One region of the Gracilibacillus pellucidus genome, then DNA from elsewhere that is predicted to be linked to it. Evidence: riboswitches for the same ligand, from Rfam matches in the RefSeq annotation. Region 1 holds a riboswitch; the other holds the start of a gene.
What was found. Region 1 has a riboswitch for cyclic di-GMP ahead of SH601_RS14080 (response regulator transcription factor). Riboswitches for the same ligand answer to the same signal wherever they lie in the genome.
Positions count from the first base shown of each region.

Region 2: linked by a shared signal. The riboswitch ahead of SH601_RS11335 (anti-repressor SinI family protein) and the one ahead of SH601_RS14080 (response regulator transcription factor) in region 1 are both predicted to bind cyclic di-GMP.

Region 1 covers NZ_JAWZSR010000009.1:30,714-46,120, reverse strand. Annotated here, with positions in the region: gene SH601_RS14100 (tyrosine-protein phosphatase) at 1-666, opposite strand, end outside; gene SH601_RS14095 (tyrosine-protein phosphatase) at 984-1,724, opposite strand; gene SH601_RS14090 (CpsD/CapB family tyrosine-protein kinase) at 1,891-2,583, opposite strand; gene SH601_RS14085 (YveK family protein) at 2,558-3,322, opposite strand; gene SH601_RS14080 (response regulator transcription factor) at 3,682-4,311, opposite strand; cyclic di-GMP riboswitch class I at 4,409-4,503, opposite strand; gene SH601_RS14075 (YrvL family regulatory protein) at 4,674-5,081, opposite strand; gene SH601_RS14070 (DUF3784 domain-containing protein) at 5,068-5,418, opposite strand; gene SH601_RS14065 (prolyl oligopeptidase family serine peptidase) at 5,550-6,806, opposite strand; gene SH601_RS14060 (nitroreductase family protein) at 6,948-7,520, opposite strand; gene SH601_RS14055 (hypothetical protein) at 7,651-7,818, shown strand; gene SH601_RS14050 (helix-turn-helix domain-containing protein) at 7,901-9,166, shown strand; gene SH601_RS14045 (DUF1540 domain-containing protein) at 9,228-9,383, shown strand; gene SH601_RS14040 (YvrJ family protein) at 9,447-9,587, opposite strand; gene SH601_RS14035 (DUF2922 domain-containing protein) at 9,652-9,864, opposite strand; gene SH601_RS14030 (DUF1659 domain-containing protein) at 9,899-10,123, opposite strand; gene SH601_RS14025 (RpnC/YadD family protein) at 10,402-10,632, opposite strand; gene SH601_RS14020 (RpnC/YadD family protein) at 10,682-11,611, opposite strand; gene SH601_RS14015 (glycosyltransferase family 4 protein) at 11,735-12,808, opposite strand; gene SH601_RS14010 (LCP family protein) at 13,128-14,141, shown strand; gene SH601_RS14005 (peptidoglycan-binding protein) at 14,188-15,407, opposite strand, start outside.
Region 2 covers NZ_JAWZSR010000006.1:40,530-55,936, reverse strand. Annotated here, with positions in the region: gene clpX (ATP-dependent protease ATP-binding subunit ClpX) at 1-164, shown strand, start outside; gene lon (endopeptidase La) at 546-2,879, shown strand; gene yihA (ribosome biogenesis GTP-binding protein YihA/YsxC) at 2,866-3,450, shown strand; gene SH601_RS11380 (LiaI-LiaF-like domain-containing protein) at 3,705-4,184, opposite strand; gene hemA (glutamyl-tRNA reductase) at 4,420-5,787, shown strand; gene hemC (hydroxymethylbilane synthase) at 6,026-6,955, shown strand; gene SH601_RS11365 (uroporphyrinogen-III synthase) at 6,955-7,719, shown strand; gene hemB (porphobilinogen synthase) at 7,719-8,699, shown strand; gene hemL (glutamate-1-semialdehyde 2,1-aminomutase) at 8,715-10,004, shown strand; gene spoVID (stage VI sporulation protein D) at 10,237-11,214, shown strand; gene SH601_RS11345 (phosphotransferase) at 11,949-12,965, shown strand; gene SH601_RS11340 (hypothetical protein) at 12,962-13,150, opposite strand; cyclic di-GMP riboswitch class I at 13,418-13,466, shown strand; gene SH601_RS11335 (anti-repressor SinI family protein) at 13,608-13,733, shown strand; gene SH601_RS11330 (NAD(P)/FAD-dependent oxidoreductase) at 13,982-15,196, shown strand.

The DNA of each region.
Region 1 (15,407 bases):
TACCATTGACGTTCCATATTCATTTTTCACAATCGAGAGTGCATCCTGCATCACAAAACCTCTAGTCGTAGTATTATGTGCATCAGACGCAATAAAATGTGTTAAGTTCGCTTCAATCATTTGTGAACTAAACTTCTTAATTTTTTTACCGAATTTCCCAGCGATACTCGCTGCGGTTACTTGTGTTAATGTGCCATTACTAACTAAATCATATAATATATCAGGGTTTTCCATTAATTCTTTGTTTCGTTCTGGGTGGACAATTACTGGCTTCACTCCTTTTAATTGTAAGTCAAACAGTAATTGTTTTGTATAGCGCGGAACATGGTTAGAAGGAAGCTCCACGAATAAATATCCACTTGTTTCATTTAAAGGTAATAACTGCCCTTTTTCCAAATCTTCGAGCATTTCCCCATATATTCGTGTTTCTTGTCCTGGTAGAATAGTAAGAGGAATCTCTTCTTCTTGCAATCTATCATTTAAACATTCAACAGCAACTAATATATCTTCTTTGTAGTTATCATAGCTACCATTCATATGGTGAGGTGTAGCAATAATCGTCGTAATCCCCTGTGAAACAGCACTTTTCGCCATCTGTACAGAATCTTCCATATGCTTTGCACCATCATCGACATTCGGTAGAATATGACAATGAATATCGATCATTCGATCCATCGTCCTTTCTTTATTCAAAATACGCTCATAACAAAAGTCAACTTACAGTATAACAGTAAACCTACATCAAGGAAACAGGTTTATTTTGTCGCATTTTGTCGTATAGGATACTTTTTTGTATGATTAGTCATTATTTTCTTTCATTTTTTTACATAAAGCGAGACTTCAATCAGTGGGAATTCTTGACTCCCACTGATTGTTAGCGAAACTTATCAGGGCGTTAGCGTCCGTTTATCCCCCACTTAGCTTCCTCGTTTCACTCGAGCCTTGAAGTGGGGGTTTTACGGACTCATGCACCGTGATAAACATTAGAAGATACCTAATATTTTAGTCTTTTTCACTCTCATTGGTTCTTCCCCTCTTACAGCCTTGCGATTAATGAACAAATTCATATTATCTTGCAACGTTTGCCATTTATTTAATTTACGGACTACCTTCCATCCATCCGTTAAATGATAAGATTTAGCTTCTCGTGAATCGGAACCAATGAAATGAACTAAGTTATGCTTAACAAAATCTTTTGCTAACCTTTGAACTTTTTTTCCTTCCTTACCACTCAAACTTGCAGCACTTATTTGGACTAACCCGCCATTTTTCACCAAGCTATACAACAAATCGTTATCTTGCTGAATATTCAGATTTTTTTCTGGATGAACGAAAATCGGCTGATATCCCTTTAACTGTAAATCATAACAAAGCTGTCTTGTATACTCAGGCGTATGTTCTTGGGCAAGCTCAACAAAAAGATACACCGGATCATCGCTAAAAGTAAGTATACTATTTGACGTTAGATCCTTCTCTATTTCGCCATAGAGACGGATTGTTTGTGCAGGAATCAACTCCACATTCACGCCTTGATCGCTCAACTCTTGATTTAATCTACTAACGAGTGTTGTAATGGTTTCTTGTTTTCCTTCTACATTTCTTGGTGTAGCAATAATCTTTCGTACGCCTAGCTGTTCCGCTTCTTTCGCTATGGCGATTGCTGAACTAATATTTGCCACACTTTCTTGATTAATCGGAAGAATGTATGGATTAATATCTAACATAAGACCACCCTTTCTCGTTATCAAATGGTATTCAATTGTTCTTTTTAAAGAATACCATAACCATCACTATTTGCAAAGTTATCATTAAAATATTCGTATTTCTTTAACAATATTAAAGGGTAATTAAACAAAAAAACTTTCGATATGATATCGAAAGTTTTTTTGTTTAGTTACCGTAATAATAATAGTGTCCCTTTTGTTGTTCACGGTCATTCAGAACAACACCTAATAACTTAGCATTGCCTACTTCAAGTAGCTCTTTTGCTTTTGTTGCTGCATCATTCTCTGTTTGCTTACTACGAACTACCATTACCGCTCCATCACAAAGGTTGGCAAGAATCTGCGCATCTGTTACCGCTAATACTGGTGGTGTATCAAACATAACCAAGTCATATTCTAAACTTGCATTGGCAATCAGCGTCTCCATCGCTCTAGAGCCTAACAACTCTGAAGGATTGGGAGGAATTGGACCACATGGAAGTAAATCAAGACCTGCTACATCGCTGGTCGTAATAGCGTCACTCAATTCTGACTCAGCTACCAATACACTACTTAAGCCACGACGGTTATCGATTCGGAATGTATAATGTAATGTCGGCTTTCTCATATCCGCATCGATTAGTAATACCTTCTTCCCTTGTTGTGCAAATACAATCGCCAGATTTGCTGTCGTTGATGACTTCCCTTCTGATGGACCAGATGATGTAACTAACATTGATTGCAACTTTCCATCAACAGAAGAAAATTGAAGATTTGTCCGAATCGTTTTATATTGCTCTGCAATCGGAGAACGTGGATTCATCTTCGTAATTAAGTGTCGCATGCTTTTTTGATTAGACTGTTTTTTTCCTTTGGCCACTTACATTACCCCTTTCTCTCACTTGATTGATAGAAACTTGCTTTCCCATAGATAGCATTTCTTTCTCATCTATATGTGATACTACGCCTAAAATCGGGAGCTCCAATTTACTTTCGACATCTTGCTCTGTCTTAATCGTGTTATCCAAATATTCAAGTAAGAAAGCTAAACCGACTCCAAGCATTGCCCCAAGAACAAGCGCGATCGCGATGTTTAGTACTGGCTTCGGGTTGACTGGTTTAGGATTTGCTGATAATTCAGCTTCTGATAAGATATTTACATTGTTCACATTCATTATTTCTGGTAAATTCTCTTGAAATACTCCTACTGTTGTATTGGCAATCTCTACCGCGACAGCTGGATCATAATCTACTGCCGATAATGTCACAACCTGTGAACTATCTGAGTTAGATAATGAAATTTTATCACTTAGTTCACTAGGCGATATTGTTAAATTCATATCTTCTATTACTTGCTCTAAGATACGATTACTGGTAATAACATCATTGTATGTATTGATAATTTCTACATTAGAACGAATTTGATTTATATCGACGTTATTAGTTTCGCTCGTCTCTTGATTAACGATAAATTGTGTACTAGATTCATAAGTTGGTGTTAAAATAAAAAAACTGATGATAGCACTGATAGCTGCAGCGCCAACTATTAATAGTATAATTAGCAATATACGTTTCTTCAGGACTTCAAAAATCTCTTTCAGGGAAATCGTTTCTTCCATTTTTTTACCTCCGGTTTTCATTCTTTCGGCTGAACTTTATCAACAACTGTCTAAAGGAACACACCATATTCGAGATTATAACACAATTTATTTCAGTTTGGCATAATAATCTACTGTTTTTTTTGTATTTTTTCCAAAAATATAGCTAAAAAGAGGCATGATAATGATTCTAAAGGATTAGTTAAATAGATTTAATTTGTTTAAAAATTACTTTTATACAATTAATAACAGACATTTTCTCAAAATGATCGTTTTGCACCGCATAACAAAAAGCCTGCATGGTCGTTCCCACCCAAAAAAGTTAGGTTTTCTACTCTGACTTTCTGGAATCGGCGTCCATTCACAGGCTTTTTCTTTAATTACGATACATAAAACCAACGATTTTTTAATGCTGTAAGCACCACATTGGTACGGTCTGGCACATTAAGTTTTCGTAAAATAGAACTAATATGATTTTTCACTGTCTTATCTGTAATATATAACTGTTCACCTATTCGATAATTACTATACCCTTTTGTTAAAAGCTCCATTACTTCCCATTCACGATTGGTAAATACACCGACTGGTCTGCAGTCTTTACGATTATGAAGATTTCGATAGTCTCCTAATAAGATAGCTGACAACTCTTCATGTATGTAGTGTTGTCCTAACATGACTTTTTTTACGGCACGAAGTAAATCTTCTTTTTCCATTCCATTATAGAAATAACCATGTAAATCCAGCTTAAATAGATCGATTAAATCTGGATGGGAGATGTTTTCTGTCCAAACAACAATCTTCTTATTATTTTCCCTATATTGGTGGATTAAATTCATATAGTTACTATTCGTGTCAATATCAATGATGAGTAGATCAATAATGTAGTCCTTGAGTTGTTCAACATCATTTGGCTCAACCGCAATCACATCATGTGCATTAAACTCGTTGGATAGTACTCCTTCCAAGCCTTCTCGGTAGATAGAAGCTTCTTTTACTATCGCTATACGCATTGATATTTCCTCCCATTTCTTTTTTTTTGCAAATAAAAAGACTATTTCTCATACAGAAACAGCCTAAAAAACATACTTATACAAATTTTTAATGTTTTTAGGTAACCAGGCGATCATAGGTTATTCTCGTCAATAACCGTTAGACCCTAGGCTTTGCGTCCTGCTCTTTCAAACAGTTTGCCTTTATCTAATTATGTAATTACATTATTTATCATACATTTTCCCTACTATACTTTCAACTACTAGAATGATATTCTAACAGATTTGATACATTAGTCTCAATTTAAGGTGATATATGTCATTTTTAAGACCTTTGTATTTGTTACGTAGGATTTTTTGAAGTTTATCCACTCATCATAAGTCTATTGTTTCTTCTTCTCATCAGATACAAGCACTACTTCCACTATCCCAAGTATAACAGCGACAATGACTTTCACTTCTGGTGAGAGATTTACACCACTTACGATTTCATCTGTTATGTATAATACCAGCCAGTTCGCTGCTATTTCAATCAATAATCGTACAACCAGCTTATGCCCTTTCCCTGTAAATTGCTTGGCTACTATTCGCGAGAACACATTAGAAAATAATTCGACGACAATGCCAATTACAAAGAATAGAATAACGAATAGTACTAAGGAACCGACCGAATGATACTGGACTCCTAATAGATTAAATATACCTGCCATCCCAAAGAAATAGACCGCTATTACTGCGCTAAGCACAATCGTCACCAAAACTGCAATTATTATTTTGTCAGTTTTGCTCATATGTCTTTCCACCTTGTTTTGGAATGAAAAATTGTCTATGAATCGTCGCCCAGAAAATAACGGAGATAATCAACACGCTTGTAATAATGATAAGCACACCAATAGAATCTATCCAATAATGCAATAGTGGCAATGCCAGAATAATAACGCCTAGCGCAACAGAATATTGACCAACAAATTTACACAATGTAGTGATATCCTTACCTTCTTTCATTACTCCAATACTTTCTATTAAAAACGTTTCTTCTTTTATCCATATTCTTAATCCTAGAAATACTAGAACTACGCCTAATATATGTGCAATAAAAATAAACCAGATCGGAAGTTGTACAATCATTCACTAATCACCACCTTTTTATAAGTCTATATTCTTACAGACGATTTTTAGTAAAAAGAGGTTTCATTTTTTCAAATATTACTAAATCATTCCTTATATTTTATCACAAAAGAAAAGAAGCTTGAAAAAATTCAAGCTTCTTGTTCTGCTAACCATTCGAATAAGCCAAGAACTTGGTCGTTGAATACATAAATCCATGACCAATGACCTGCGTATTCGTATGGAGTATTATCTTCATTAGTATATAAACCAGATTGATCCACAACATTATCAAACAAAGTTAGATGTACGTTCGCTTCATCTACAGAGGCCATCCTCTCATAGGTTGGCAATGTATGAAGTGCTGGATCAAGTGTTGGATCATTTTCAGCTGTTACAAACCATGTTGGCGTCTTCGCTAATGTCAGAATATCTTGATCAGAAAGCAAAGAATCATTCAATCCTTCACATACGGGAACAGCAGCCGCAAAATAATCTGGATACTCTCTCGTCATCACAAGCGTCATATATCCGCCATTTGAAGCTCCACCAATATAAATACGTTCTGGATCAATATCCTTATGATCTTGGACAAATGCTTCAATTAGCTCCATTAATGATTCCGTATATTTGGATGTCCCATCTGAATCAGCCGTTACTCCATCCATCCATTTCGTTGGAGCTTGTGGTACTAATACATATGCCCTATCAAAATAATCTTGAATCGATTCTGAAGCTAGATTAATCGCTTTATTAGCTCCTAATGGAATAGTAGCATCTGTTCCACCTTCACCACCACCATGTAGCCACACAATTAACGGTTTCTCTTTGCTTTTTGTTTCAGGCGTGTAACTTGCATAAGACATATCAATCCCAGCATAGGTACCTCTATCTGTAGTAAACTTTTCTACTCCTTGTTTTATATCACCTTTCAATGATGTAATCGTCAATCCGTTCACTTCACCATATGGTGCTTCAATTGATTTTTCTTGCGTAATAACATACTCTACATCAATCCAGTTATTCGAATTCACATAATGCATTGGTGCTCCTAATGTCTTATCAGGACCAATTTCTAATTCAAGAACAGCGTATTTTCCCATTTTCTTTGCTGGATTACCTTGCTTATCTGCTACATATGCATTCGTTACTTGGCGATACCCTTCTTCTAAAATGGACTCTTCCACTCTATCATCGCTACGAGTTACATGTACGGAAAAGGTATCCTGATCAATCGCCCCAGTTGGTATGGGTTTCCCCACTTCCACGATAATTTTAGTGATTGCTGGACCCCAATCTTGAATTTCTGTGATTGTGTAATACCCGTTCGAATCTTTAGCCGAAACGCTTAAGCTGAAACCGATAGTCATGATGATCATACTGCATAGAATAATTGTTTTTTGCAACATATGGTGCATCCTCCTTGATGTGTATCATTGCTTTATTTTATGAAAACGATAACAAAACAATATATGAAAACGTTGACAAAAACAAGAGCATAAAGTAATGGTCTGCTCAAACAGGATGAACAGACCATAAAATTTACTTTATTAACCTTTAAATTCGCCTTCCATCACCGACTCCGCTACGGGACGACGGCTAGATGGTAATTCACGTTCTTGGAATACTTCTGCTAATTTTTCTTTTTCATCTTGATAACCAATGGCAATAACTGCTTGAATATCAAATTGTTCTGGGATGTTTAATACTTCACGTGCTTTATCACGATAGAAGCCTCCCATCGCATGGGTAATTAAACCGCTCTTCATTGCTTGCAATGCTAAATAGCCCCATGCAGTTCCTGTATCAAACCCATGTGATCCCCCTGCTTCTGTATCAGAAACAATCACGGCTAATACTGGCGCTTTCGTACACCAAGCTAAGTTGCCATCCATAATAAAAGAATGGAATTTCTCACGGTCTTCAGCTGTTTTCGCAATAATAAAGCGCCATGGTTGCTTATTAGAAGCAGACGGTGACCAACGAGCTGCTTCAAACACACTCATTAATGTCTCGTCATCTACTTCCTTCTCTGCAAAAGAACGTGGTGACCAACGATCTAAAAACATATCATCGATCGGATAATCTGCAGAGCGATACTCTTTTACATTAATATCTTTCATTATTCATTCCCCCTTTACTTCCAAATTATATGCTAATTTAGAGAATATCTCAAAAATCACGTTTCTAGGCGGATATCATATTTTATAAGGTGAGACTTATCCGGATGTTAAGCGATAGGAGGGAGTTGTCATGTTCCGGTTTTTATCATTCTTCTTCATCATGACCATTGGTTTTATCATTTTTACTGTTTTCTTACTTTATGTTATTCCATTAATTAGCCTTCATGCATTTATGATTCTTATTTTTTTGTTGATTTTTATTAGTACATTGCAAATTTTTCGTAAATCCCAGAAATGAACTTGTATGATTATGGAACTTTTATGATAATATGGTATTGTTATTCTGGTACTAATTGTAATAAAACAAGGAAAGCGATGTGATGCATATGTTGGATAAGGGGAAATTAATTAGGCTTTATCGTAAGAAATTAGGTTGGACACAGCAAAGTTTAGCAAATGTTGTAAACACTAGTGTATCGACGATTAGTAGAATTGAATTAGGAAAATACGATCCATCGAGAGAATTACTGTCACGTATTCAAGAGACACTCCAAATCGAAGAATTCACCGCCCAAGAGGACCAGCCACTTTCCAATAAACTACATTCATGGCACCGAAGTATCTCACAAGGAAATTACACAACAGCTCAAAAATATTACAATGAACTAAGGGAAGTACCAGCACCCTATTTCTATGAGAATAAAGGATTACATGTGTTATGTCATTTCTTATACGCACTTATTCGGCATCGAACAGACATCGCAACAAAGCATGTAACAGATGTACAACATTACATAGAAACACAGACTACCACTCACACCTTTCCATTCCAGAAAGCGCTCAGCTTATATTATTTAGAAATCCATCACATTAACTATGCACTTTGTTATTTGAACGTAGCATCCAAGTTACATCCTGAAAAATCTGCAATAGACGGTGACATCCACTTATATTATGCATTAGCCTATGAGGAAATCGGAAATTATCAAGATTCCAACAGCTATGCTGATACTGCCTTGAAGCTATACCAATCATCTATGAACCTCCCAAGTGCCTTACTATCCAACATTCTTCTTTTAAAAAATGCGATTTACAGCATGCAACAGTCCAACACTATTATTATTGAAAAACTCCATCATATTTTAGCTCATTATACGAGCATCTACACCAGTTACATTCATTATGTATTAAGCCTTGCATATTTTGAAAATAATGATGTGGATAATGCTTTAAAATATAACAAAAAAGCGATCGCCAATGAAAAAAATCCATTACAAAAAGCGAAGTATATTCTTTTCACTTCCTACCTCTATGCCATACAGAAAAAACCCGATCTGGCTTTAACCTATATCAACTCTGCTAACAAACTAAACAAACAGAAAAAATATACTTATTATTGCTATTTATTAGAAGGCATCCTCTTACAAATACATGGCACAGATAACTACCGCACAAAAATCAGTGAGGAAATCTTACCATATTTCCAAACGACTGGTGACAGAACTGCCCAAAATTATTGTCACGCTATCTTAGGTAATGTATCGCAACAATTACATATTTATAAAGAAGCCTCGGCACATTATCTTTGTGTTGACGCTAATAATACTCATTTTATGCGATTGTTAACTATCTATCCTAAAAAGTAATATTTTCCCTCACATATTTCCTATACACCGTTTCACAATATGACTATAGGAGGTGTGTGTGATGGCGAAAGATGTGAAATGTGAAGTAAACAACTGTAAATATTGGGCCGAAGGGAATAAATGTATTGCTGATACGATCTATGTTGTCAGTCATACAGGTAAACAAGCTAAAGATGTACAAGAAACGGATTGCCATACCTTCGTCCCAACCGTCTAGCAGCCTTCTTTAATGACCTCAGCTAACGAGAATATCGTTAGCTGAGGTTCACCTTCTTTTCTTTTAGTCATGCATTTTATCAGGCAAGGTAACAATGGACTCAATTAATGTATTGAGTTTTGATTCAATCCGGTGTAATAAGTAAAACGTCACCGCAACCGGAAAACCTAAATCCGTTATTATTGATAACCAAGTTTCCTCCATGTTTTGCACTCCTTTCTCTTCTTCATATGAAAAGGAGAGCATGACAGCCCTCCTTATCACTAAATTACAGTTCAATATCTGATACATGACGTTCTACAATACGTGCACTAGCCTTCTCAACTAGCTCACCACCTGAAGTAAAGAAAACATTCTCGGCTAAGATTGTATCCATTGCTGCAGAAACTGCTGCTGGATCAACAGGTTCTACTGGATAATCTAATGAAATCGTTACTGTTTTATCTTCTTCATTTTTAAATTTCAATTCAAGCTTTTTCACCGTTCACACCTCCTTCCTTTTACAACCGTTACACTTACTCAGCTGTAATTAATTCTGTGTCATTACGCTTCACTGTGTACAAGCTATGTTGTTGTAATGGAACAAGCGCATTTGTTACTGCAAGTAATTGCTCTGCTGTTGCATCAACATTCACATTGTTAAACGATTTTGATTGATAGATCGGTTCTCCTGACACAGGATCAACACCTGTTTCGAATGTTAACTGAAGTCTTGAATCAACTCTTTCTGCATTTGCCATCTGTCTCACCTCCCTTCACCTCTATAATCAAAACGAGAGGGAGAAAGGTGTCATTCATTTTAAAAAAATAAAGTGGAAGTTATCAGGACATTAGCGTCCGTTTATCCCTCACTTAGCTTCTTTGTTTTAACTGGAACCTTGAAGTGGAGGATTTTACGAACTTCATGCACCATGACAAAAAAAGAGAAGAAGCACTAAGGCTTCTCCTCCTGTTAAAATCATTATTACTATACACTGTCAATAGCTTCACTTACAATCAGTGGGATTAGGGTCTCACTTCAATCTAATGCCTCTATTTCTTTTTCTGTCAGTCCAGTAACTTCCATCACTTCTGCTTTATTCATCCCTTTTGCTAATAAATTCGCCGCTATTTTTCGCTTTTCTTCCATTTTCCCTTCACGTTCTCCTTCTTTTCTTCCTTCACGTAATCCTCTGTCAAAAAATGAATTGGGCAATTTCTTTACGAACTCTGCTAAACTTTCTTCACCTGTGTTTTTTAATTCAGACATAAGGGTTTCCTCCTCTTCATTTGTTGCATCGGTAGTCGGGAATCTCGATTCAGTCTAATGACTCTACTTCTTTTTCTGTCAGTCCAGTAACTTCCATCACTTCCGCTTTATTCATTCCTTTAGCTAATAAATTCGCTGCTATCTTTCGCCTTTCTCCCATTTTTCCTTCTCGTTCTCCTTCTTTTCTTCCTTCACGCATCCCTTCTTGCTTTCCTTCACGTAATCCTCTGTCAAAAAATGAATTGGGCAATTTCTTTACGAACTCTGCTAAACTTTCTTCACCTGTGTTTTTTAATTCAGACATAAGGGTTTCCTCCTCTTCATTTGTTAAATGATGGTACGTTTCAAAAAAGCCAAATAGTAACTTCACTTCTTCACGATTTAGTGATTGAGTTGCCAACATTCGCAAAAATGCTTTTTTTACTTCTAATTTTTCAGAAGCATTATAATTCATTTTACTTAATAAAGCCGCAGCAACAGGGTTATCATTCTTCAAAAAAGTACGCCAATTTAATGATTTTAATTGTAGTTTGATATATTGAAAGGTAAGTGTCTCATGGAAAGGCAATGACATCGTAAATGTATCTGGCTCATCGCGAATGTGGTCATAACTAAATACAGCAATAGGGATAATAGGTTTCTTATATTTAGTATACAGTAAACAGTAGTATTCAAACATTCTTTTGGGAAAATCTTTTTGAGGAGAGCTCTGTGGTTCAATATGAATGATAATAAGCGTGTCCTCTCCCTTTAATTTTCCTTCCATTACAATGTCTGCTCGGCGTCTTTCACCAGCTACTAATTCTGTAAATAATTCTGTTGATAATGGTTTTAATGTTGGAAAGGCAAGATGTTGAGAAATGTGAGGAAAAAAAGCTGTGAGAAAATCTTCAAAGAACGTATCAATTAATTGCTTGAATAACTGGTCATGGTCTATATAATTAGACCGCTCTTCTTTTACTAGCAACAAAGATACCATTTGTTAGCACCACCTATTTTATTTATTATAGTCAGTCTACCATATACTACTAAACAAAACAAGAACTTATGTTCGTTTTCGTCGGTAAAAGAAGAAGCCAGCACTTCTCGAAAACACTGACTTCTACACTTTCTGATTTCTTCCTATTAATTTTCGAATACTGCCTAATATCGGCTGTTGGCCGTTCTTCACAATACCGGTTAGCTCAGCAATTAACTGAATGCCAATGATAATTAGCACTAATATAATCAAGGAGGTTAACATCGTTGCACTGTTAAAGATAATCGCCATCACACCGAAAAATCCACTAAATCCATAAATAATCAACACTGCCGTCTGATGACTGTATCCCATATCAATTAATTGATAGTGAATATGTTTACGGTCTGGTGCACCAATACGTTGCTTATTTATTAAACGGCGAACAATCGCAAATAGCGTATCAAAAATCGGTACCGCAATAATAATAATCGGAATGATAAAGCTGAACAAGGCGACATTTTTAAAGAGGCCGAGCATGGATATGACCGAAATGGCATACCCTAAAAATAATGCACCGGTATCTCCCATAAATATTTTCGCTGGGTGAAAATTGTGATATAAAAAACCAAGACAGCTTCCAACTAAGACCATACCTAAATAAACGACTATTAAACGATAATCCGTTATTGCGATAATCAAAATACTTGTTAAACCGATAGCAGAAACACCTGCTGCTAGACCGTCTAAACCATCAATCAAATTAATCGCATTCGTTACACCAATTACCCAAAGAATCGTAATGATTAGCCCCATTCCTTCAAGTTGGACAGTGCCGATAAAAGGCATCGTAATCTTATCTATGACTAATCCTGATGAGACCACAATAAGTGCTGCTCCCACTTGTCCAATTAGTTTTTGATAAGCTTTTAAACCGACAATATCATCTATAACACCAGTGATAACAATAATGATACCACCAATAATAATCTCTCTCATATGTGGATATTCTGGCTGTAAATAGAGGAGACCTGCTGCTACTCCTAATACGATAGCAAGTCCACCAAGTCTTGCCTTTACACCATCATGTTTTTTTCTTCCTTTTGGTATATCCACTGCGTTTATTTTAAATGCTAATTTTTTTATTAGAGGAGTTGAGACAAATGCTACTGTAGCCGAAATAAGAAATGCTACAACTAACTCCGTTACGTTAAACATAATTTACACCTACTTAAAAAAAGTACTGTTCCATCTTTTGTTCGTGTACCTTGCACCATTATAGCATGATTTCTCTTCATATATACTATATAAATATACGGCATTGATGCTAAAAACTAGTCCGTCTCGATAATCCGTATATCATTTTACCATATTTTATTACGGAAAAGGTAATTTTCATCAGATTTACTTCATTTACAGACTTGTTACAAGAAAAAAGCGAAGGAGCTAAATAATCAAATAATTCACAAAACTTATTTTACGTAGGAAGCATTCCATAGTAAAATGGCTGTAACGTATAGAAATCGGGGGAAATGAGATGTCTAAACAAGAAGCGAATTCGAGAGCAGCGTTAAAGACTGCCAAAAAGAAACGAAAACGTAGGAAGGTTTTATGGTTCATTTTGATTCCTTTATTCATCATTATTGCAAGTATATCTGCTTATGTGATTCATTTAGTGTATGAAGCGGAAAAAGCGGTCACAGATGCTTATGAAGAAGATGAGCGTGACAAATCCGCATTACGTGATGAAATAGTAGATCCGACTAAAGATCATATTTCCATTCTGTTTGTTGGTGTAGATGGTAGTGAGCACCGCGGTAGCAATGATGAACCAGTCCGATCAGATGCGCTCATTTTAGCAACATTAAATAAAAATGAAGAAAGCATCAAAATGCTAAGTATTCCACGTGACTCCTATGTGTATATACCGGAGGTTGGTTATCAAGATAAGATTACCCATGCTCATGCATTTGGTGGAATTAATGCGACGATAGATGCAGTGGAGAATTTCTTAGACGTTCCAGTTGATTATTATGTCAGACTTAACTTCAATGCATTTGTTGATGTAATTGATGCCATCGGTGGTGTGGAAATAGATGTGCCGTTCGAATTTAAAGAGTCTGACTCCAATGATAAACGTGATGCTATTCATCTCTTCCCTGGTGAACAAACATTAGACGGTGAGGAGGCACTTGCCTTTGCCAGAACGCGAAAGATTGATAATGATATTGAACGTGGAAAAAGACAGCAAGAAATAATGAAATCTATTATCGAAAAAGCGACATCCGTTAATTCTGTATTTAAGCTAGATGATGCTTTTCATGCAGTTGGAAATAACATGGCTACTACGTTATCTTTTGAAGATATGAAAGGATTAGTATCATATGGTACATCAGGTAGTATCGATGTCGAAACGTTAACCCTTGCAGGAAGTGACTTGTATCAAAATAATGTCTATTATTACAGTTTGGATGAAGCTAATCTTGCTGAAGTGCAACAAGTTTTGCAGGAGCATTTGGAGCTAGATCAGCATAACACTGTGTCAGAGTAGCTTCTAAAACAAAAAAATCGGCCGAAGCCGATTTTTTTGTTTTTTATTATTTATACTCAGGGATATCAAATACAAGGCGTGGATTGTTTAATTGACCATACATTGATTTGATATTACTAATTTGTTTAGACGCCCATGCCATATCTGTTGCGTATTGTGGGTAACCTGGGTTAGCAGGATTCCAACGCATTTTGTAAATGGTGTCTTGGTTATACTGATTATGAATATAACGTTCTCCAATGAATTTAGCGCCACCGACAATTGCTTTCTCTACGGTATCCCATCCTTCATTGTAAGCTTTAATTGCTCCTAGACGTTTAGCATCTGAATCTGCAGCACCAATACCAAACATGTTATGCACTTTTTTGATATTCGATAGGCTACTGCGATTACTTGAAGTGACTAAAACAGGTTTACCACTACTGTTTTTACCTACTTCAATTCCTTTAGCTAAAGCAGATTTACCATGTCCCGTTTCTAATAGAGCATGTGAAATCAAATAAATTTCGTTGACATTATGTGTTTCAGCAGCTTTGACGAACGCGTTACCTTGTCCTTCTAAAACACCTTTTCCAGTCAATACTTTACTAATTTCTGAACCTGGCAAACGAACACTCTCAGATAGTACTAAGTGTTGGAATTCATCTTGCTTCGCTGGGTCTAAATATTGTTTAACCTCTGACGCTTTTGCATTTCGCCATGTTTTACCATTGATTTGTGTCCAAGTAGATCCTTTGCTCTCAACTGTCGCTTCTGAACCTTTACTTAATTTGTAAAAGACATGTCCACTTGTACTTTTTGACGCATATACAGTCGTTGATGACTTCATTTTAGCTATTGTTTTATTTTTCGATGCTAGTGAGCTATGCACATATAAAGTATCACCTTTATATTTAATCTCATACCACGTTGTACTGCCGCTCACAGAAGTTCCTTTGACATTCTTGACATATTCAAACTGTGTTCCCTTAGCCAATGTTGCTGCAACATTATTTTTAGATGTATCTGGTGCAGTTCGTACATTAACACGAGATCCCGTGATTGCTCCACCAGTATAGAAGGATGCATCAGCGGTTTTGACATAAGCAGGGCTGTTAGCATACTTATCTGTTTGTGGTGGTGGGTTAAGGCTTAATTGCTTGTTTAATTGATCATTTAAAGAAATGTTGTAGCTTGTTTCACGATAAATGACGTTATCTACTTCTAAGTCCTCTAATGCCTTAATGGTTACCTCATCTAAGATCCCGTTAACACGCAAACCATTAT
Region 2 (15,407 bases), on a different contig from region 1:
TAGAAGGTATCATGATGGACGTAATGTTCGAATTACCATCTCGTGAAGATGTGAAGAAATGTATTATTACAGCAGATGTATTAACAAACGAAAATGCTCGTCCGAAGCTAGTCCAAGAAGATGGAACAGTCATCGAGTTAGAAACACCTAAAGAGAGTGCTTAATCAAACATTTATGACTCTTTAATAAATGAAGAAAGTCAAAATCCCTTGTACACCTACAAGGGATTTTGTACGTGATCACAACTAAAATTAAAGCTGTATGTCGAATGATTAGCATACAATAGGAAAAACTAACAGTATCGAAACACTTTTAGTTTTACAAAGAAGCGAAACTTCTTTAAACTGATAACAATAGTAGAATCAAACATTGGTACTAGGTAAATATAAATTATATGAGGGGATTACTGTTTATTCAGCTTGGTTTACTTAATCATGGGAGATAATTCATTACAAAATATTCCTTTCTGAGCCTTGCTGTAAACGGCTGAAGCAAGCCTCATTTTATAGCTATCATAGAACTAGTAACTTTGACGGAGGTGCCATATGTCAGAAACAAAATTCATACATATTCCACTATTACCATTACGGGGGTTAATTGTATTTCCAGGAATGGTCATTCATTTAGATGTAGGACGTAAAAAGTCGATTCAAGCATTAGAGAAAGCAATGATGAATGATCAACATATTTTTTTAGCAGCTCAGAAGGAAAGCGAAATAGAAGAGCCTAAGGCGGCAGATATTCATGCAGTAGGAACCGTTGCTAAAGTAAACCAAATGTTAAAATTACCCAATGGTACAATGCGAGTATTGGTAGAAGGAATGTACCGTGCAGAAATTCAAGAATTTATTAATGAAGATACGCAATTCTTTGTGGAAATTATGGAACTTGAGGAGGAACATAATAAAAAAGCGGAAGAAGTTGCGTTAATGCGTGCTTTGTTAGAGCAATTTGAGTACTATACAAAGATTTCAAAGAAAATTAGTAAAGAAACGTTAGATAGCGTAAAAGATATAGACGAGCCTACTCGTTTTGCTGATTTAATTGCGTCTCATATTAGATTGAAAATGTCAGATAAGCAGGAGATTTTGGAAACACTCCATGTATCTGAACGATTTAGAAAATTGTTAGAAATCGTTTCTAATGAAAAGGAAGTAGTGGAACTAGAGCGTAAAATTGGTCAGCGTGTCAAAAAATCAATGGAAGAGACACAGAAAGAATACTATTTACGTGAACAAATGAAGGCAATTCAAACCGAGCTTGGTGATAAAGACGGTAAGTCTGGTGAAATTGCTGATTTGAAAAAGAAAATAGAAGAAAAAAATTTGCCAGAACGAATTATGGAATTGTTAGCTAAAGAACTTAGTCGCTATGAGAGAATTCCGCAAAGTTCAGCAGAAAGTTCCATTATTCGCAATTATATAGATTGGGTTTTATCTTTACCATGGACAGAAGAAACAGAAGATAACTTAAATATCAACCATGCAGAAAATGTATTAAATGAAGATCATTATGGATTAGAAAAGGTAAAAGAGCGTGTATTAGAATATTTAGCTGTTCAACAACTAACGAATTCATTAAAAGGACCAATCTTATGCCTAGTCGGACCGCCTGGAGTGGGGAAAACTTCATTAGCGCGATCTATCGCAAAGTCCATTGACCGACAATTTGTCCGTATTTCACTTGGTGGTGTGCGTGATGAAGCAGAAATACGTGGTCATCGCCGTACTTATGTTGGCGCAATGCCTGGACGTATAATTCAAGGAATGAAAAAAGCAGAGACAATCAATCCTGTCTTCTTATTAGATGAAATTGATAAGATGTCTAATGACTTTAGAGGGGATCCTTCTGCCGCGATGTTAGAAGTATTAGATCCAGAACAAAATCATACATTTAGTGATCATTATTTAGAGGAAACCTATGATTTATCTAAAGTAATGTTTGTTGCTACTGCTAATAACCTTGCGACAATCCCAAGGCCATTACTTGATCGGATGGAAATCATCTCTATTGCTGGTTATACAGAGATGGAGAAATTACACATTGCGAAAAATCATTTGCTACCTAAGCAATTAAAAGAAAATGGTTTAAAGAAAGGGCAGTTGCAATTACGCGATGATGCATTATTAAAGCTTATACGTCTTTATACAAGAGAAGCTGGTGTTCGTGGTTTGGAGCGTCAACTTGCTTCGATGTGCCGAAAAGCTGCGAAAATTATTGTATCCGGTGTGAAACAACGAGTTGTTGTAACCGAAAAACAAATAGAAGCCCTTTTAGGTAAGCCTAGATTCCGTTATGGTATGATGGAGGAAGAGGATCAAGTAGGTGCAGCAACAGGTCTTGCTTATACATCTGCTGGAGGAGATATTTTATCTATTGAGGTTAGTATTGCGAAAGGTAAAGGTAAGCTGACGTTAACAGGTAAATTAGGCGATGTTATGAAAGAATCTGCACAAGCAGCATTTAGTTATATTCGTTCACGAGCAGATAAACTAAATATTGATGCAAATTTCCATGAAAAATATGATATTCATATCCACGTGCCTGAAGGAGCGACTCCAAAAGATGGTCCTTCTGCAGGGATAACAATGGCTACAGCGCTTATATCAGCTTTATCAGGTAGAGCAGTGCGACGTGATGTTGGAATGACAGGGGAAATTACATTAAGAGGTCGTGTATTGCCAATTGGTGGATTAAAAGAGAAAACGTTAAGTGCGCATAGAGCAGGTATTACAACGATAATAATGCCGGCAGATAATAAGAAGGATCTAGATGATATTCCGGAAAGTGTTAAAGAAGGATTAACATTTATTCCAGTTGATCATTTAGATACAGTATTAGAATATGCATTGATGGAGGAGAACAATGAAAGTAAATAAAGCTGAAATCGTCATTAGTGCAGTATCTGAAAAACAATATCCTGCAGATAGAAAACCAGAGATCGCTTTAGCTGGTCGATCTAATGTAGGAAAGTCATCATTTATTAACAAAATTATCAATCGAAAAAACTTGGCACGTACTTCTTCCAAGCCTGGGAAAACCCAAACATTAAATTTTTATAATATTAATGATCTATTATATTTTGTTGATGTACCTGGTTATGGTTACGCGCGAGTATCCAAAAAGGAACGAGAAAAATGGGGAAAAATGATGGAAGAATATTTTTCCTTGCGAGACACATTAAGACTAACTGTATTAATCGTCGATATTCGCCATGAGCCAACAGAAGACGATAGAATGATGTATGATTTCTTAAAATATTATGAAATACCTGTACTTGTGATAGCAACGAAATTAGATAAAATAGCGAAAAACAAACGTTCTGCTCATATTAAAAGGGTAGTAGAAACATTAGACCTTGATCAGTCTGATAGTGTTATTCCTTTTTCTGCTGAAACAAGTGAAGGAAAAGAAGATGTGTGGAGTTATTTAAGTAACTATATGAAATAATAAGGTTATCACTGGTTATTAGCGAAACACATCGGGAAGTTCGTTTCACCACTTAGCTTCCTTGTTACAGAACATAGAAGTGCGGTTCTACGGCCGTTTAAACCACGATAAAATAAGCACTTCTTCTATGGTAAAACATAAAAAAACAACCGGGCGTTATTGTCCGGTTGTTTTTTTATGTTTTCAATGCTAAGAGGCAAAAAACTCCTCAAATAGTAACAAAATAAGCTCGCTAGTTCTTTTATGTTCCGCTTTTATTTTTTCTTCAACAGAAAGTATATACCGAGTCCAATAATTAATACTGGCCAAAATCGTTCAACCCAGATCATGAATTGATGGATCCAACTAAACCAACCAGGTTGATTGTTAGCAAAGAGAGCGAAAGCTGAGATCGCAAACAAAATGAGTCCCGGAAAATACCCTTTCTTTGTTTTTATCGCACGAGCTAAAAAGGCGATGGAGATAATCAAGGTATACATTCCCCAATGGTCAATCCAAAAAGGATAATGATTAAGCCCGTGAAAATGAATACCCAATCCTAGTAAAAGAATGGCAGGAAAAATATTCCGAAAATCTCTTGATGTAAAAGCATGAATAAGAAAAGCTGCTCCAACTAAAATTAATAAAGTAGGCCAGGAATAGAAGTCCGTTAAAATTGGTAATCGTAATTCTCTAAGTAAGAAGTAAATACCGACCCCAATTAGTAAGTAGGCAAAAAGATTATTTTTCTTCAATGATAAACACTCCTAGATTAAAATAATTATTATATTAGATTCATTTTGTTGAAAATACAGTTTGAATATGATAAAGTTACTAATGAATTTAAATCAAATATTCGATAAACATCTTCCATTTTACCATAGATGATTTACAAACTGTTCAAAAATTCATCACAAGCTTTTACAATGGAAGCATGTTATAATAGAGCATGTATGTGTTAGGTTTTGCTTTATTTTGGGGGTAGGTACAGTGCATATTTTAGCAGCTAGTATAAATTATAAAACAGCTCCTGTAGAAGTTCGTGAAATGCTAGCATTTCGTGAAGAAACAATTACAGAAGCGATGATGGAATTGAATAATCGAAAAAGCGTTCTTGAGAATATGATTATTTCCACATGTAATCGAACGGAGATTTATGCTGTAGTTGATCAACTTCATACAGGTAGATATTTCATTAAACAATTTTTAGCGGATTGGTTCCAAATTGACCATGAAGCATTTGCTTCACATATGATCATGTATGAAAATGAGGCAGCTGTAGAGCATTTATTCCGTTTAAGCTGTGGATTAGAATCAATGGTCATGGGTGAAACACAAATATTAGGCCAAGTGAAACAAACATTTTTACATGCACAAGAAAATAAATTAACTGGTACTATTTTCAACGAGTTGTTTAAGCAAGCAATAACGATTGGAAAGAAAAGTCAACGAGAGACGGCTATTAATGAGAATGCAGTATCCGTTAGTTATGCGGCTGTAGAATTAGCTAAGAAGATTTTTACAGATATAACGGATAAACACATTGTTATTATTGGTGCAGGTAAAATGGGTGAGTTAGCTGCCAAAAATATCGTTGGTTCTGGTGCAGAACGAGTAACAGTAGTGAACCGAACTGTTCCGAAGGCAAAGCAGTTAGCAGAACAGTTTAATGGTGTAGCAAAGTCAATGGATGAGTTGGAAGAAACACTTATTGATGCAGATATTGTTATTAGTTCTACAGGTGCTGATGGTTATATCGTGACAAAAGATGATTATCAACGTGTGCAGGCACAACGTGAAGAGCGCCCACTGTTTTTAGTTGATATTGCAGTTCCAAGAGACTTAGATCCAGCACTTGAATCGTTTGATAATGTGTTCTTATATGATATTGATGATTTACACAATGTCATTGACGCAAACTTAGAAGCGCGTAAAGAAGCGGCAGAAGTAATTGAGAAATGGATTAAAGAAGATATTGTTGCATTTCATGATTGGTTGCAAACACTTGGTGTTGTTCCGGTAATAACAGCACTACGTGAACAGGCGTTATCAGTGCAACAAGAAACGATGAAAAGTATTGAACGAAAAATCCCTAACCTAACAGAACGTGAACGGAAAGTATTAAATAAGCATACGAAAAGTATCGTGAATCAGTTATTAAAACAACCAATACTACAGGCGAAAGAATTGGCTGGACAAGAAAATAAAGAACAAGCACTTTCTTTATTTATGCAAATCTTCAATATTGAAGATCAAGTAAAAGAAGAAGTGAAAAAAACTGAAAATAATAAAGTTATATCATTGGAGCAAAAAGCAGAAAATGAAGTACAAGATCTCGAAAATGTTTCTACACATTAACTTTTGTACAGGTAACTCGAACAAAAATCGGTTTTTGTAAATATGACTAGAGGACGATAAAGCGAGACTTTTATGGATACTTGCATCGAGCTAAAAATCGTCTCTAGTTACACCATTTGGTTTGGATTATTCTCAAACCATTTTTTTATTAATATGAATTGTGTAGTCTAAAAGGGATTCACGTTATATAACAAGTAAATGAATGAGCTTTTGTCTTATTATAGAGGAGGTCGCGCGCATGCGTAAAATTGTTGTAGGTTCTAGAAGAAGTAATCTTGCTTTAACACAATCTAAATGGGTGATTGAACAGTTAAAGAAGCATTCTGGAGATAAGTATGAATTTGAGATCAAAAAGATTGTGACAAAAGGGGATCAAATTCTTGATGTAACACTTTCGAAAGTCGGAGGAAAAGGATTATTTGTAAAAGAGATTGAAAAAGCGATGTACGACAAAGAAATTGATTTCGCCGTACATAGCTTGAAGGATATGCCTGCTGTGATGCCGGATGGCTTAGTGATTGGCTCAATCCCTGTTCGAGAAGACCATCGAGATGCTTTTATCTCTAAAAATCATGTCAAATTAGCTGATCTTCCTGCTGGCTCTATTGTTGGGACAAGCAGTTTAAGAAGAGGTTCACAAATTCTCGCGACACGTCCAGATCTAGAGATTCAATGGATTCGCGGAAATATTGAAACAAGATTAAGAAAACTACAAGAAGAAAACTATGATGCTATTATATTAGCTTCTGCTGGTATGAAAAGAATGAACTGGGATGAAAATATTGTAACGGAATATTTAGAACCAGATGTATGCGTACCTGCAGTTGGACAAGGCGCTTTAGCTATTGAATGTAGAGAAGATGACGATGAATTATTAGCGTTGCTAGCAACTATTAATGATGAATATACAGAAAAAACAGTTAAAGCAGAACGCACTTTCTTAGATTTATTGAATGGTGGCTGTTCTGTACCTATTGGTGCATACGCACATCTTGAAGATGAACAAGTCGCATTAACAGCAATTGTCGCAAGTACGGATGGAAAGACCGTTTTAAAAGAGACGATAAAAGGTACAGATCCAGAACAAGTAGGTAAACAAGCTGCAGAAAAGTTACAATCACAAGGAGCACAGCAATTGGTTGATGAAGCAATCAAGGCGAGCCAATAATGAATCGTTCTTTGCAAGGTAAAACAGTCATGGTGACGAGGGAGCATAAACAAGCGCTTCCTTTAATCCATTTGCTTGAAGAGAATGATGCTCAAACTCAATTAGTACCACTTATTAAGTTTGAACAAGTGACAGATGACCAAACGGAACAACAATTACGTAATCTTGCCGAATACGATTGGTTATTTTTCACGAGTACCAATACGGTTCATTTCTTTCATCAAATGATGACAAAACTGTCTGTAAAGGTTATGAACAAGATAGCGGCTGTTGGAGAGAAAACGAAGAATGTACTAATGAATTATGGATATCAGGTAGATTTCTCTCCTACTATTTACAACGGGGAATCAATGGTGAAACAGTTTGTGCGAAAGTATGGTAAACAACGAATTGGGCTTATCTGTGGCCAAAATGCTAGAAAGGAAATACCAGAACTTTTACAAGAACTAGGTATTTCTTTTGAAAAAATAATTATTTACCGTACAATAAAAAATGAAGGTGCAAAATCAATATTAAATCAAAATGTATTAGATGTTGATGCGGTGTTTTTTACGAGTCCATCGACAGTCACCGCATTTGATGAATTTCTAAATAAAGGATATAACAAGCAGATAAAACAATCAGTAGTAACAGTTGCGATAGGCAATACAACAGCAAATGAACTGCGTGAAAGAAACTTTCAGCATATTATTTATCCGGAAACATTTACGATAGAAAATATGGTGGAAGCATACGAAAATTACATAAGAAAAGGTGATAAATAATGGCACACTCACATTTTGATCGTCATCGTCGATTAAGAAATTCTAGTGTAATGAGACGATTAGTACGTGAAACAACTTTACAAGTAGATGATTTAGTTTATCCATTATTTGTAGTGGAAGGTAATGGAATTAAGAATGAAGTAAGCTCTATGCCAGGAGTTTTTCAAGTATCATTAGACAATCTGGATCAAGAAATTGATGAACTTTTAGAGTTAGGTATACCATCTGTTCTATTGTTTGGTATTCCAAAAGAAAAAGATGAAGTAGGTTCTGGTGCTTATGATCCTAATGGAATTGTTCAATTGGCGATCCGTCAGATTAAAGAAAAAACAGACGACCTATTAATTATAGCTGATACATGTCTTTGTGAGTACACATCACATGGGCATTGTGGTGTGATTAAGCATAATGATGTAGATAACGATCAATCATTACCTCTTCATGTTAAGACAGCTGTTACCCAGGCACAAGCTGGAGCAGATATTATTGCACCGTCTAATATGATGGATGGTTTTGTTACTGAAATACGTAAAGGTTTAGACGAAGCAGGATTCAAACATATTCCAATCATGTCTTATGCCGTTAAATATGCTTCTGCATTTTATGGTCCGTTCCGTGATGCGGCTGAAAGTACACCTGAATTTGGTGACCGTAAAACTTATCAAATGGATCCGGCAAATCGTTTAGAAGCGTTGCGTGAAGCAGCATCTGACATTGAGGAAGGTGCAGACTTTTTAATCGTAAAACCAGCACTATCCTATATGGATATTATTCGTGAAGTAAGAGAACAACATCATGTACCAGTTGTTGCTTACAATGTAAGTGGTGAATATTCAATGGTCAAAGCGGCTAGTATCAATGGCTGGATTGATGAAGAAGCAGTTGTAATGGAGAAATTAACTTCCATGAAGCGTGCAGGAGCAGATATTATCATTACTTATTTTGCTAAAGATGTTGCTAAATGGCTTCAAAATAAATAAAGGAGGCGACTTATTGTGCTTGAAAATCAACAATCAGTAGATGCGTATAAAGAAGCAGTAGACTTAATGCCGGGAGGAGTAAACTCTCCTGTTAGAGCTTTTAAATCAGTGGGAATGAATCCAATTTTCATGGAATCTGGTAAAGGATCTAAAATATATGATATTGATGGAAATAAATACATCGATTATGTACTTAGCTGGGGACCTTTAATTTTAGGACACGCAGATGAACGTGTTGTATCAAAGTTAAAATCCGTTGCGGAAAGAGGTACAAGTTTCGGAGCACCTACTTTATTAGAAAACGAATTAGCACAATTAGTAATTGACCGTGTTCCTTCGATTGAAATGGTTAGAATGGTAAATTCAGGTACCGAGGCGACAATGAGTGCGCTACGTTTGGCGCGTGGGTACACAGGAAAAAATAAGATTTTGAAGTTTGAAGGAAATTATCATGGACATGGTGACTCATTATTAATTAAAGCTGGTTCAGGTGTTGCAACACTAGGCTTACCTGATAGCCCAGGAGTACCAAAAAGTGTTGCACAACACACAATAACTGTTCCATATAATGATATCGAAAGTGTTCGTTATGCTTTTGAACAATTTGGTGAAGATATTGCAGCCGTAATTGTAGAGCCTGTTTCTGGTAATATGGGTGTTGTACCACCAACAGAAGACTTCTTAGTTTCATTGCGCGAGATTACGGCATCAAGTGGTTCTCTACTTATTTTTGATGAAGTAATGACTGGTTTCCGTGTTGGGTACAACTGTGCGCAAGGTCACTTTGGTGTGACTCCTGATTTAACCTGTTTAGGAAAAGTAATCGGTGGTGGCCTTCCGGTAGGTGCATACGGAGGTAAACGTGAAATTATGGAACGAGTTGCCCCTGTTGGAGATATCTATCAAGCTGGAACATTGTCTGGTAATCCACTAGCAATGACTGCTGGTTTAGAAACGTTAAAAGCAATGGACGAGAGTGCTTATGAAGGAATTAATCAAAAGGTAGACAGGTTAATTGAAGGTTATCGTTTAGCTGCGGATAAACACGGTGTTCCTTTACAAATTAACCGTGCTGGCTCCATGGTTGGTGTTTTTTTCGCGAAAGAGCCCGTTGTTAACTATGAAACAGCGTCTAGTTCAGATACAGAGGCATTTGCAACATATTATCGCACAATGGCAGAAGAAGGAATTTTTCTTCCACCATCTCAATTTGAAGGATTGTTTATGTCAACAGCACATACTGATGCGGATATCGAAAAAACAATCGCAGCTGCGGAAAAAGCATTTGCAAAGATTGCGAAATAATACTATAGACAAAAAAAGCTTGCAGAATCCTGTAAGCTTTTTTGTGTTTAACGTGTTAGCGATACTTATCAGAATGTAAGTATCCTATATATCGTGAAAAAACGATCTATTGGCTTAATCGGCATACCCAATATGGGGTTTTTCTTATAAAAGCATATTTTTTTGCCTTTTTTCATATAGTTTATTGAGATGCTAGTACGCCTTAGCTAAGCATAAGAGAGGGGGAAATGCTGTGCAAGAAGCCTTTACATTTAATATGAAAGAAGCGATTTCTTTTGATAACAATCAACAAATCCAAGAAATGTTGGGGATAGGGCTAGAACCAGTCATTTCGATGGAGGAAAACAATGGGACACTCTCCATAAGAGGAGTAATGGAGTTAAAAGGAGAGTATATTAAGAGTGATAGTCCCGATGAATTACTAGAGCTACGTTCAGATGCGATCAGTGTGGAGCGGGTAGAATCATTATCAGATGAAGTAAATGAATTTTTTCATAAATTTCTGATTGATGTATCTATTCCAATGGAAAGAGTTCCGTCATTAGATGCTGTTGCTGTTGATGTTAATCACTTTGATTATTCGTTAGAATCGGCTAAAGAGATGATTATTGAAGCAGTTCTTACTATCCAAGGTATCGAAGAGCCAGAAGTAGTTACGGACAATGAGGAAGAAGCTACATTACCAGCATTTGATAATGACCGATTGGATGAAGAGGAAGAAACGGCAGATGGCAGTTTTCATATTGATGTAGAAGAAGAAGAGATTGTTGATGAATCAGAGGAAGAAGTTATCGAGTTAGTTGAAGAAGATGTGAGAAATGAGGAAGTACAAGAGAATATTAATGAAGAGGAAGTAGAAGAGCAAGTAGTGGAAGAAAGAAGCGAATCTACCGATGAAGCAGAGACAAGTGCCATTTCTATAGAGGAAGAAGAGGAAGAACAGGAAGAACAGCCAGAAGATATATTCCATGTGCAAGGTAGAGAAGAGCGAGCTGATGATACGACATACTTATTGAACATTTTTGCGGAGGAAGAAGCCTCAAGTTATTCGAGATTAAAATTATATATTGTGCAACCAGATGACCATATGACATCAATTGCTGAACGTTACCAAGTATCACCACGGCAGATTATGCGAACGAATCGTCTTGATGATGAAGATATATCAGCTGGTCAACTTATTTATATTCCAATCGTATCAGAAGAATAAAATTTGAATCCCTTGGTAACGCTCAAGGGATTTTTTATTACTTGTTGACATTTCGTTGTCTAAAAGCGAGAACCAGCGTTGTTTCATGTTGGATACTCCTGAAATGCGCTCACTCATTCCAATTGATCGATAGTGGAGAACTTATCGCTACGTCAGAATACTCCGAGTTCACCCTCGGGGCACAAGTGCAACATCTATTCAAGCACAGACCGCTTTCATAGTGTTTTCTATGCCACGGGCTTGTCTTCAACTAACTTTTCAACAAAAACGGTTGAAAAGTGGATTTTCAGACTGCGCTTTTTCCGTAGGAGTCTCCGTATTCTGCCTTCGCTGGATTTATGCTCTTTCTTAGGAGGGAAACAACTAAGATTCTATGTATGGAGGACACATATAGCAAGTAGTGAGATATCCGCATCATGACATATAGCATCATTTTACTCGTGAAATGGTTTTAACATATTTCCACTCACAAACAGTGGAACAATCATACAGCGGAGACAAAACACGAAGACTCCTGCACGAACTCATACGAGCTGAAGATCGACTTTGGGAAGTGGTTTGCTTCACAAAGTTAGCTGAAGCCGTACCCGCGGAAAGCGTAGTGTTTTGTCGGAGCTTTATGCCAGCACTCAATATCAGCAGAATGAAAGAAAGCCAACTAAACAGAGACTATTGCTTTTGGAATTTGTAGTTACTTGTTCTATTTATAATTAGTATAAAAGGTGGGAAGTCGAATGAACTGGACTGCGATTTTAACTGCTTATCAGCTACAGACTGAAGAAATAGAGCAGGTGACGGATCGAGTATATAAAATCAAGTCAAATTCACAAAGTTTTGCACTTAAAAAATCGAGGTTAACACGTGATGATTTAGGCAGATGGCAGGCGATTCAACAGTATTTACAAGAAAAACAGATACTTGGTTTTGTTCCTGTCTATTTGACGAAAATGAACCATTCATTTGTTGAGTCTGATAGCGATTTTTATTATTTAATGCCTTGGATAGAAGAACAATATCTTGATCAGCCAGTTGATGAATATGCAACGGTCGTACATGCAATCGGTCGTTTACATGCGGCAACGATGGATTATCATGATTTACAATCAGTTAAACAAAATAAAGCGGTAACAGAGCAACAATTTCAACGTGAGTTATCGTTACATCGAGAGCAGATGTTAAGATTTGTTCGCTATTTTGAAGCGAAGCGTTTTATGTCACCGACGGAACTGCAAATTTGCATGTATTATCGTGATATGGAGCAAGTATTTAACCAATTGGAAAGGTGGCAAGATGTCTATTTAGATGTTTTAGATGATACAGATAAAATGAAATATACACTATGCCACGGTAATATCCGTCCCTCTCATTATGTTGCGACTGGTACGCATACATTTTTTTTGAATTGGGAAGATGCTTTCATGACTTCACCAACATACGACTTAGCCCATTATTATCAATATTTATGTCAATTTCATGATTGTGATTTTCTCAAAATGACTGAATCATTCTCTATTTATTGTCGCTATATTGACTTATCGGATTATGAGAAAGCCTTGTTAGCCTTGCAATTATTATCTCCTGTCAAATGGTTAGAACTAATATCGGCTACTACTCATCCGAGACGAAACAGCTCTAATCTTCAACAGTCGATTCAAATTGAACAAGAATATCGCAAGTTACTACTGGCGCTTGACTTTCAAGAGTATATATACCAAACATTACAGTTGAGTCAAACCGAGGATTTATATTAAATCCAGCGCAAACGAAAAGCGATAAAAATACCAATTAAAACACCGAGCAGTAATACATCGAAAGTTGTCGGTAAGAATAATGTACGTATCGCTTGAAAAATCATAATAGGTAGGACACACTTTTCACAAATGATTAGCCATTCCCTAGCCCATGGTGGTAAGCGAAAACGATAATAACGTGACAATTTTATCACCCCAATTGTAGAAATAAATATAGACATATAGTACAGTTTATGCACAAGGAATAGAATCGTACGTGAAATATCTCGTTGTTTCATATGAAGAAAATAGTAAAAGTAAGAATGAAAATGATTTTTTATGCAGGAGTATGACTGATAAATGTAGAATATATAATTCAGTTAGCAAGTATTGGCGAGTACTTTGGAGGTGAGATAATCTAGGCTTCGTTCGCTGGAGGATAACTTATATACAGAATAGCATCTACCAATAAGAACAGAAAAAGGCAAACCTATTGTAAGATAGGGGCGCAAAGTTACAGATCCGTATATTGAGCATTCTTCCAGTAGTATTTTATATCCCATTGATTGAGGTAGCGTCAGTTTTCTACGGACGTTTATACTATGCTAAAATACGGATGGCTGAACTGCCTGAAATACACAGTATTTTAGGGGGAATACATTTATGGGTATAAAAGCGATCGTAGATTTGGAGTGGATTTGTTTAATGGTGCAGGCTAAAGAAAAGGGATATACCATTGCAGAAATACGAGATTTTTTGAGAAAAAGAAGCTATAATAAACCGGATTAACCAAAAAGGATAACTACTGAAAAATAAGGTAACGCAAACAGCCTACTTGTTCATTTAGTGTGGTTGCTTTGGTTATCTTTTTTTACTCTGTTTAATTCGTACATTATAGTTCGAATACAGAACCTTTTACAATAGACGAAAATAGGCGTTTTTGATATACTGACAACAAATGTAAGGATTATAAAAATTCATAATGTTAAAACTATTGTAGGTAAAAATGTGATCTATTACACGAAGGGAAGGATTCGATGACAGCAAGTAAGCCAAAGATTGTTGTATTAGGTGCAGGATATGCAGGAATGATGACAACGAAGAAATTAACACAGCAATTTGCTCCAGAGGAAGTAGATATTACATTAGTTAATAAGCATAATTATCATTATCAGACGACATGGCTACATGAGGTGGCTGCAGGGACTATTGATGTCAACCGTTCCCGAATTATGATTTCGGATGTAATTAATACACGACGTGTCCATTTTATACATGATACAGTAGTAAAAATAAATAAAGATGATAAAACCGTTCAATTAGAAAATGGAGAAATAGAGTACGATTACTTAGTCATTGGATTAGGATTTGAAAAAGCGACATTTGGTATTCCTGGAATGGAAGAACATACTTTTTCTATTCAAAGTGTTGATTCAAGTCGCATGATTCGTGATCATATTGAGTATCAGTTTGCTCGTTATCGTAACGAGCCAAATCCGGATCCAAGTATGTTAACAATTGTTGTAGGTGGCGCAGGTTTCACAGGAATTGAATTTTTAGGCGAATTAGCAGAACGCATCCCTGTTTTATGTAAAAAATATGATATTCCACGTCAAGATGTGAAGATTATTGATGTTGAAGCGATGCCGACTGTTCTTCCAGGTTTTAACGAGGACTTACTTAGTTATGCAAAAGAATCATTAGAGCACCGTGGTATCGAATTTAAACTTGGTACGATGATAAAAGAAGTAAAAGTTGATTCTGTTATTGTTGGCGATGAAGAAGAGGAAATCAAAGCAGGAACCATTGTATGGACTGGTGGTGTACAAGCGAATCGTATTGTTGGAGAATCAGGTTTTGAATTAACAAAAGGGAAAGTAAATGTTGATGCAACATTACGTGCGCCAGATAATGAAGGAGTCTTCATTTTAGGTGATTGTGCATGGGTGATGAATAACGAAACGGGTAAACCATATCCACCAACAGCACAAATTGCGATTCAAGAATCAGATGTTTGTGCTCATAATATTAAAACAATGATTTATGGTGGTACATTAGAAGAGTTTAAGTTTGATGATAAAGGGACAGTTGCTTCATTAGGTGGCGGTGATGCAATGGGTACTGTATTCGAAGGTCATAAGCTTTATGGTATGCAGGCGAAAGTAATGAAAAATGTAATTGATGACCGTTATCTGTTCCTATTAGGTGGTCCAACGCTTGTGTTGAAAAAAGGTAAATTCCGTCCATTCTAATTAAACATAAGGAGGAGAAAGTCAGATGAAAAACACTTTATTGTATACAATGCTTACAGTTGCAGCAACAGTTACTTATGTACTAGTTTCTAGAAAAATGGAAGATAAACGAGATTTTCGTTAAAAGGGGAGAGGCTAACTTTCTATAGTTGGCCTCTTTTTTATGGATAGATCAGCCATTTTTGTGAGGCATAAACAACGGAAGTAATGA